One region of the Halobacillus sp. ABH2_015 genome, then DNA from elsewhere that is predicted to be linked to it. Evidence: riboswitches for the same ligand, from Rfam matches in the RefSeq annotation. Region 1 holds a riboswitch; the other holds the start of a gene.
The links. Region 1 has a riboswitch for cobalamin ahead of ACXAD6_RS00290 (ribonucleoside-diphosphate reductase subunit alpha). Riboswitches for the same ligand answer to the same signal wherever they lie in the genome.
Positions count from the first base shown of each region.

Region 2: it holds a riboswitch for cobalamin, as region 1 does, so the genes downstream of both, ACXAD6_RS10415 (ABC transporter substrate-binding protein) here and ACXAD6_RS00290 (ribonucleoside-diphosphate reductase subunit alpha) in region 1, are expected to answer to the same signal.

Region 1 is NZ_JBSWUG010000002.1:44,359-48,778, forward strand. Features, by position in the region: gene ACXAD6_RS00285 (ribonucleotide-diphosphate reductase subunit beta) at 1-108, opposite strand, end outside; gene ACXAD6_RS00290 (ribonucleoside-diphosphate reductase subunit alpha) at 126-2,357, opposite strand; cobalamin riboswitch at 2,491-2,664, opposite strand; gene ACXAD6_RS00295 (class I SAM-dependent methyltransferase) at 2,857-3,540, shown strand; gene ACXAD6_RS00300 (alpha/beta hydrolase) at 3,575-4,420, opposite strand, start outside.
Region 2 is NZ_JBSWUG010000002.1:1,954,081-1,958,500, reverse strand. Features, by position in the region: gene ACXAD6_RS10430 (DUF421 domain-containing protein) at 1-502, shown strand, start outside; gene ACXAD6_RS10425 (DUF6612 family protein) at 701-1,612, shown strand; gene ACXAD6_RS10420 (class D sortase) at 1,679-2,326, shown strand; cobalamin riboswitch at 2,432-2,622, shown strand; gene ACXAD6_RS10415 (ABC transporter substrate-binding protein) at 2,750-3,745, shown strand; gene ACXAD6_RS10410 (FecCD family ABC transporter permease) at 3,708-4,420, shown strand, end outside.

The DNA of each region.
Region 1 (4,420 bases):
GCGGGTGTCATCCCAGTTCAATATATTGGAGCTGCGTCCGTTAACGATTCCGGTGGACGCATTAGGTGCTTCGTGGTCGACTAACTTTCGTTTGTTTAATGTTTCCATAAGTCTTGGTCTCCTTTTTACGATGAGCAGCTTTCACAAGCATCAAAGTCTCCGGAACTTGAAGTGGAGCGGGTATAGTAAGTGGTTTTCAGACCGTTTTTCCATGCATCCATATGCAGCGCCAGCAGTTCCTTGGCCTGAATGGTATTTCTGACATACAGGTTGAAGGAAATGGACTGATCGATATATTTCTGGCGGATGCCGTTCTGGCGGATGCTTGCGTGCTGATCCACATCATAAGCGGATGGATAGTACCCGTAGGTTTCATGGTTCAGTTCGGGAGCTGTCACCGGGATTTTATAATTTTTCTTTTCTTCGGAGTAGAATTTCTTGAATACCGGATCAATACTTGCTGTACTGCCGGCAATTAAGGAGGTACTGGAGTTTGGCGCCACAGCCATCAAATAACCGTTTCTCATGCCTTGCTGGGAGACTTTCTTCTGCAGGGCTTTCCAGTTCCACGTGCCTTCCTGGTCAAACGACCGTTTAACAAAAAATTCTCCGGTTTCCCAGTCGGATCCCTCGAAATATGGATAGCTTCCTTTTTCAGCGGCCAGCTCACTGCTTGCTTCAATGGCGTGATAGGCAAGCGCTTCATATACCTCCGATGTATATTCGAGAGCCTCATCTGATTCCCAGTCCAGCTGCTTCTTGGCGAGAAGGTGTGCCCAGCCGAAGGTACCGAGACCGACGCCGCGGTAGGAATGGTTTGTTAACTGCGCTTGAAGGACAGGAATCGTATTTTGTTCAATGACATTATCCAGCATACGAACCTGGATGCTTACGAGGCGCTTCATAACGCCCGCAGGAACGGCACGGCCTAAGTTGACACTGGACAGGTTACAGACGACAAAATCCCCCGGGGTTTTTACCGAAATGATTTTTCCGTCCTCGACATACTGTTCCTCCTGCACAGTCGCTTTTTGATTCTGGGCAATTTCTGTACAGAGGTTACTGCAGTAAACCATGCCCTGATGGCTGTTGGGGTTCATACGGTTCACTTCATCCCGATAGAACATGTAAGGGGTCCCGGTTTCCAGCTGACCGATCATGATCCGCTTCATAATTTCAATGGCGGGTACTTTTTCCCTGGACAAATCAGGGTTTTCGATACAGGCCTGGTATTTTTCCCGGAAAGAACCGGCTCCTTTATGTTCATCAAAGTGGTCTTCCAGAGAAAAGCCCATAACCGTACGAACTTCGTGAGGATCGAATAAATACCAGTCCTCCCGGTTTTCCACCGCTTCCATAAATAAGTCAGGGATGGATACCCCTGTAAACAAATCGTGGGTGCGCTGACGTTCATCTCCGTTGTTCAGCCGGCTGTCCAGAAACGGGAAGATATCCTTATGCCATACGTCCAGATACACGGCGACCGCTCCCTGACGCTGGCCGAGCTGATCCACGCTGACCGCGGTGTTGTTCAACTGTTTCATCCATGGAAGGACCCCTGAGGAAACGCCTTTGAATCCACGGATATCGCTGCCGCGGCTGCGGATTTTACCTAAGTACACACCGATGCCCCCGCCATGCTTGCTCAAATTGGCAATGTCTGTGTTGCTGTCATAGATGGACTGGAGGGAATCATCGATGGTATCAATGAAACAGGAGCTTAACTGTCCATATCTCTTTCCGGCGTTGGAAAGGGTCGGGGTAGCAACGGTCATGTACAGGTGACTGAGAGCCCAGTACGCTTCCTTCACAAGAGAGAGACGCTTGTTTTCATCTTCCTGAGCCATTAAAACCATGGCAATAATCATAAAACGCTCTTGAGGGAGCTCGAAAATCTCCCCGGACTTACTTTTTGCCAAATAACGGTCCGACAGCGTTTTCAGACCGATATACGTAAATAAGTGATCCCGTTCCGGCGTGATAACCTGTTCCAGTTCATCCAGTTCTTCTTTTTTGTAATAAGTGAGCAGCTTGTGTGTGTAAATCTGTTTCTCGATCAACGTCTCAATCAAGCCATGAAAATTTTGATAGGCCTTCGTTGTGCTGCGGTTCCCTGCAGAGGCTTCGTACATACGGGTGAGCAGGATCCGGCTGGCCACATAAGTCCAGTCCGGTGCCGCTTCATCTATTTCGGCGAGGCACTCGAGGATAAGGTCATCTGCCTGTTCATCATAGGGTTTGTCTGCGATCTGTGAAGACTGCTTTTCTAAAAAATCGTCCAGGGGAAGCTGAGGAAAGTCGTCCTTCCATTGTTGAATCTTGTCCGTCCAGCTTGTCGTCGTTAATGTGGCAGCCATAGTGTCACTCCTTTTTTTTCATAAAAAAAACCGCTCTTTGGGGGTGAGCGGATGAAACCATGAAACGAAAAAAAGGAAGAGACAAGGCTCTTTCATTTCATCGCTTCATCTTCTCAATCCCCGAAGAAGTTGAAACTGCGACGAATGAAGACAGGTCTCCTGGCTGACACTCGTTCTTACTCCGGTCCTTCCCGTGCGTGGCACAGTGGTTTTACCGTTTCGCGAGTGCTGACAGTTGCGGGGGCAGCTCCGGTTTTTCACCGGATTCCCTATTAAGCCTTGTGGCATCTTCGATTCGTTCATACTATATATAGTGTTTTTGTTGTTGTTTAATAGCTTATCTAGTGTTTTTATCATAACGTGGGTGGATGAATCATGCAACTCTTTTCTTTTGGATGGTTGGTAGGATTCCCCTTTTTTCGATAAGGGAAACCAGTGAGTGGCGCGGTTTTGTATACTATAATGAAAGTGGGAGAAAAATTTTTCAGGAGGGTTCAGAATGAGTGAAACATTTAACTGGCATAAGGAAGCAGAACGCCAATGGGACAGCCGTTCAGATATGTGGGGAGAAAAGAGCCGCACCATGTGGGAAGAGGGAAGCAGGAAGAGCATTGTCCCTTTTGTGAAAAAATATCTGCCGGCCGGCACAATTGCGGACCTTGGCTGTGGAGATGGATACGGTTCCTATATGTTATCCAAGGAAGGGTATGACGTGACAGGCGTGGACCTTTCCAAAGATATGGTGAACAAGGCCAATCAACGGGTGGACGATCATTCGCAGCTGAGGTTTGTGCAAGGCGATTTGACGGATCTGCCTTTTGAAGATGAACAGTTCGATGGCGGAATGGCTGTTAATTCACTGGAATGGACAGAAGTACCTGCAGCGGGGCTGGAGGAAATGAAGCGGGTGCTGAAGCCGGGTGGACGCCTCTGTATAGGGCTTCTTGGCCCGACAGCAATGCCGAGAGTGAACAGCTACCGGAGGCTGTATGGGGAAAAAGTGATCTGCAATACGATGATGCCATGGGAATTACAGCAGCTGGCTGTTGAAAATGGCTGGGAAGTGATCGATGGAGAAGGCGTTTATAAAAGAGGGGTGGAACCTCACCTGCTTGCCGATCTTGATGAGGATTTGAAGCAGGCGCTGACATTTATGTGGCTGTTCATTTTGGAGAAAAAATAAACCGGCACCTATGAACAGGTGCCGGGAGTGTGGACTATAAATGCTCGTCAAAAGAGTTAAGGTTATCTTCGTCCGTTTCATCCCAAAGGAAAACGGCAAGCATCCGGTCCACTTCTGCAAGCTCATGCAGACCGGAATGTGTGGCCAGATTGTTGAAAATCAGCTCCTCTTTGTACTGACCGAAGGGAACAATCTTCTCCAGTCTGCTGACACTGGAAGAGTGGACGAGTCCATCCCAATGGTCTTCTTCCGGTTCCGTTCCGTTGATGACGCCCGCAATGGCAAGCACTTCAATTTCGGGCGGGAAGTTTTCCTTGTTTTCTTCCATCTGTCGGAGAGCTTCTGACCCGGGCTGGAGATCTGTGGTCGCCTCCCCATAGTTGGACGCAAAGTAGCCTTCCTTTTTAATGCCATTGAACGGACTTGCAATGACGGCCAGTTTTTCGACCTTGGGCGCCGGCAGGTCGGACTCTGACATGAGGTACCCGGCAGAAGCCAGGCCGCCCATCGAATGACCGACTAGATTCACCTGCTGGATCTTATGTTCCGTCCGCAGCTTCTTCATCACCTGCTGAAGCCAGTACGTCTGGTCCTGGATGCTTGCCCGGTTGTTTTCGAAAAGTACCTGGACAAATGGGCGGGGTGTACTGGAGAAGTTTCCTTGAATCGATACCATACCGGATGCAGAAACATAAATGGTCATATGTTTTTTCCCCCATTGAAGGTTTTCCATCCGGTCTATCATCGACTGAAAGCTGCGCGGGCCGCCTTTATATCCATGTACAAACAATGTCGGTGTCAGCTCAGAGCGTTCCACCGGTTCAGAGCTGCTTGATTTTGCGCTTATAAAAAATATGAGAAGACCGATAAAAACCGAGCC
Region 2 (4,420 bases), 1.9 Mb from region 1:
TCCGCGTGGCATCCTTGCCCTCGCTTTATTTTCCGGACTGGTTTTTCTTATCGACCATTTGACGTTGAAAAGTCTTTGGATCCGCCGGATTTTCAATAGTGAAGCAGCCATACTCATGAAAGATGGACAGATTCAGATGGAAGAAATGAAAAAAGTACGTTTTACAGTGGATGAACTTATTGCCGAGTTAAGAAAAAAAGGTGTCTTCAGTTTCAGCCACGTGGAAGCAGCTGTACTCGAAACCGACGGGACTGTCAGTGTATTAAGGAAAGCGGAGGCTTCTCCGGTCACTCCTGCCCATATGAACCTTTTAACTCAAACCACCTCTTCTCCCTACCTGGTGATCATAGATGGAGAAGTTGTCAAGAAACAACTCCAGCAGAGCGGTTTCAGCGAACAATGGCTTCAGGAGCAGGTGAAAACGGAGGGGTTTGTTTCTTTTAAGGAAATTTCTGCATGCCAAATCCATCAGGATGGATCTCTGTACCTTTCGGGAAAGTAACCGGCGTTCCTAACGACTATAGACTCAATCCTTCGACAACATCTGGAATAAAAATGCAGAAAATGAGGATTTTATGTTTAAAAGTGAGAGGGGTGGGTTATTAACCTGTAGGTGGAAAATAGTGGGTTGGGTCAGCTTTTGGATCATACATACATAGGAAACTCACCGTAGAAGCCAATATGAAACGGGAGTGTTTGGATGAAGAAAAAGTTTTTGAGTACGATGATGGCTGGTGCTGTTCTGTTTGCGTTACCTCTTCAAGCCGCTGCGGCTGATAGGAGTGCGGAAGACATCTTGAAAAAATCGAACGAAGCGATGATGGGTCTGGACAGCTATACGATCCATACGTCTTCTGAACAGACAGTACCGGGGATGGAAGGCGGAGAAAACTCCGAAGTGACATCTGAATCAAAGGCGGATGTCATGCTTGATCCTCTTACAATGCATATGATGACGACCATTGCCGGTCAGGAAACGGAATCATATTTGACGGAGGATGGGTATTACGTTCAGGTGCCTGAGGAAGGCTGGGTGAAAATGTCCGGAGATCTTGGAAATCTTCAAAAATCCATGATGGCAGAAGGGCAGATGTCCCAAGCGATGCCGCTTGCCTCAGACATGACCGTCAGTGAGGAAGATGACGCTTATGTACTGACCTATGAAGGTGACGGCGAAAAACTATTGAAAATGTCCACGCAAATGCTTCAATCTTCCGGCAGTCAGCAGGATTCGGAGCAGTCTGCTGAAATGCAGAAGATGATGGAGCAGTTGATGGAGAAAGTTGAAATTGAAGATTTCTCTTATCAAGTAACCATTGATAAAGAAAACCATTATATGACAGGTATGATGATGGACATGAAAATGATGTTTGAGGACAGCGGTGAATCTGTAACTATCAGTCAGACTTCTGATGTCACTCTTTCCAACTTCAATGGGGTAGGCTCTATTGAAATTCCTCAGGAAGTCCTGGATGCCCAGACACTCGAAGAGGCTGCCGGCGGTGAGCTTCCAGACACGTCTTCCAATGAACCGGTATACGCATTAGCAGGTGCACTTGCTGCCGCTGCTGCCGGAGTCGTCCTTTTGTACAGAAGAAAAGAGACAGCATAAGAAGGAGATAGAGAAGCCGCACAGCGGCTTCTCCCTTTCTTTATTAATGAAAAAGGAGGTTTTTTCGTGAATAAATTTCTTATTGGGATCATAACCATCGGGCTTTCCATCTCTCTGTTTTATGGACTTCAATGGTGGAATGCTGCCGGTGCAGTAGAGAAGGTCTCCCAAGAAGAAATCAGTACATGGGAGGAAGCTTCCACGGAAATAAATGAAATGGCGGTCTTGGATGGCCCTGATCGTAAAACGGCAGGGAAAGAGAAGGTGTACAGTGAGCAAGTATCTACATATGAAAAAGGAGAAGAGATGGGAAGGCTGATCATCCCGATGCTTAACAAAGGATACACCACTTACTGGGGCGCGGATGAGGATTCACTGAAACGGGGCGTCGGCATGTATGTGAGTGAGTGGACCACCACTCCTGATGAAAAAGGGCATACCGTGTTAAGCGGGCACCGGGAGACGGTTTTTACGAACCTGGGCGATATCAAACAAGGAGATTCCCTTTTTTATGAGTATGAACAAAAGCGTTATGAATACAAAGTAGAGAAGACCTGGGTTACTGATGCAGACGACCGCTCTGTCATTGTGGATAAGAAGGAGCCGACATTGACACTGACTACCTGTTACCCGTTTAATTTTGTTGGAGACGCGCCTGAAAGGTATATCATTCAAGCTTCTTTGGTCCACGTTAGTGAAATGGACGGATTATGACAAGAGGATGGACAGCTTTGACAGGCAGGTTGGATTAAATAAAGTCCGGCGGAAAAAAAGAAAATGGGAGCAATTTAGTCAAATTTCGTTTACAATAGAAATGAACTACATATTGGAAAAGCAGGCGCAATTGAACGACTCAATTGCTTAATAGGGAAGCTGGTGAAATTCCAGCACGGTCCCGCCACTGTAACAGAGAGAGACCCGCAGATGATCCACTGTACGCAAAAACGTATGGGAAGGAGCGGGGCTTGTTGACCTGAAGTCAGGAGACCTGCCTGCTTTAAACACCAAAAAAACCTACGCGGATAGGAGGGTGTGTCGAAAGATTAGAAGGGACCCGTCTGCGGTGTTTTCTAATGGTGCACATCTTTTCCGGGGATGTGTTTTTTTGTGTTCCAAGGAATAAGGGGAGGAATAAAGATGGAACATTTATGGAGAAAACTGCTGGCTGTGATATTTGTCATCGGTCTACTGGCGGGATGTGCTTCAGGTGGGAATGAGGATGCAGAGTCTTCCGAGGACCAGTCCGACCAAACGACAGAAGAAAATGAAACGTCCGGGGAAGAGGGTTCTTATCCATTGACCTTAACGGATGCTATGGATAATGAAGTAACCATCGAAGAAGAACCGGATAATATTATCAGTACAATTCCAAGCAATGGGGAAATCCTGTTTGCACTTGGCTTGAACGAGGAAGTGGTCGGGGTTAGTGATTTCGCCAATTACCCGGAAGAAGCTGCCGAAAAAGAGAAAATCGGAGGACAGGATTTGAATGTAGAGAAAATCCTTTCACTTGAGCCGGATGTAGTCCTTGCTCATGCTTCCGGAGCGCATACTTCCCAAGAAGCCCTTCAGCAGATTCGTGATGCAGGGATTTCCGTTTATGTCGTTAAGGATGCTTCTTCGTTCGATACGGTCTATGAAACGATTGCCACGATTGGAGATATTACCGGAACAAGCGAAAAAGCTTCAGAGATCGTCTCTGGTATGCAGGAAGACTTGAAAGCGGTTGAAGAAAAGGCGGCTGCGATTGCTGAGGAAGACAAAAAAGATGTATTTGTGGAAGTGTCACCGGAACCTGAAATCTACACAGGTGGACAAGGCACATTTTTGAATGAAATGCTGGCTGCTATTCAGGCGGAAAACGTTGTCGGGGATCAGGAAGGCTGGTTCAAAATGAACAATGAAGCAATTGTTGAACTGCAGCCGGACGTCATCATTACGACGTATGGCTATTACACAGAAGATCCTCAAGGCAGTGTTTTAAGCCGGGATGGCTGGGACACCGTACCTGCTGTAGAGGAAGAACAAGTCTATGATGTTCATTCCGATCTTGTCACACGTCCGGGTCCACGTTTAGTTGAAGGGGTTCAGGAACTTGCAGAAGCCGTTTATCCAGACGTTTTTAGCGAATAAGACGACACATTATATTGGCAGTGTCTTGTTTTTAGTGTTCAGCATTTTTCTCGGGGCTTCCCTTGGCAGTGTCCCGATTTCCTTCGAAGCTATTGCCCGCATCATCGGCGGGCAGCTGCTTCCATTTTTGCCTGTGTCTGAAGGGACAGATCCTACTCTGCAGGCAATTATTCTGCAGATCCGGCTGCCGAGGGTCGTTCTTGCAGGATTGGTAGGCGGCGCACTGGCTGTATCAGGGGCCGCTTTTCAAGGTCTGCTTAAAAACCCGCTCGCGGATCCCTATACACTCGGCGTGTCTTCAGGGGCGTCGGTGGGAGCGGTTGCGGTTTTGTTCCTGGGCATAAGTCTTCCTTTTGCCGGTTCTTTTACGCTTCCAGTCGTAAGTATTACGGCAGCGATCTGCACGATTTTTATCGTCGTAGGTTTTGCCAGGCTTGTAGACCGATCGATGTCCATGACGACGATCATCTTAACTGGGATTATCTTCAGCTCATTCCTCGGATCATTCATATCCCTTATGATTTCTTTGACAGGAGAGGAGCTGCGGCAGATCATCAACTGGCTGCTTGGTAGTGTCGGTAACCGTGGCTGGGATTATGTCCATTTGATGCTTCCTTTCTTTGTTGGTGGAGTCCTATTGCTCATATTTACAGGACAGGAACTGAATGCGATGAC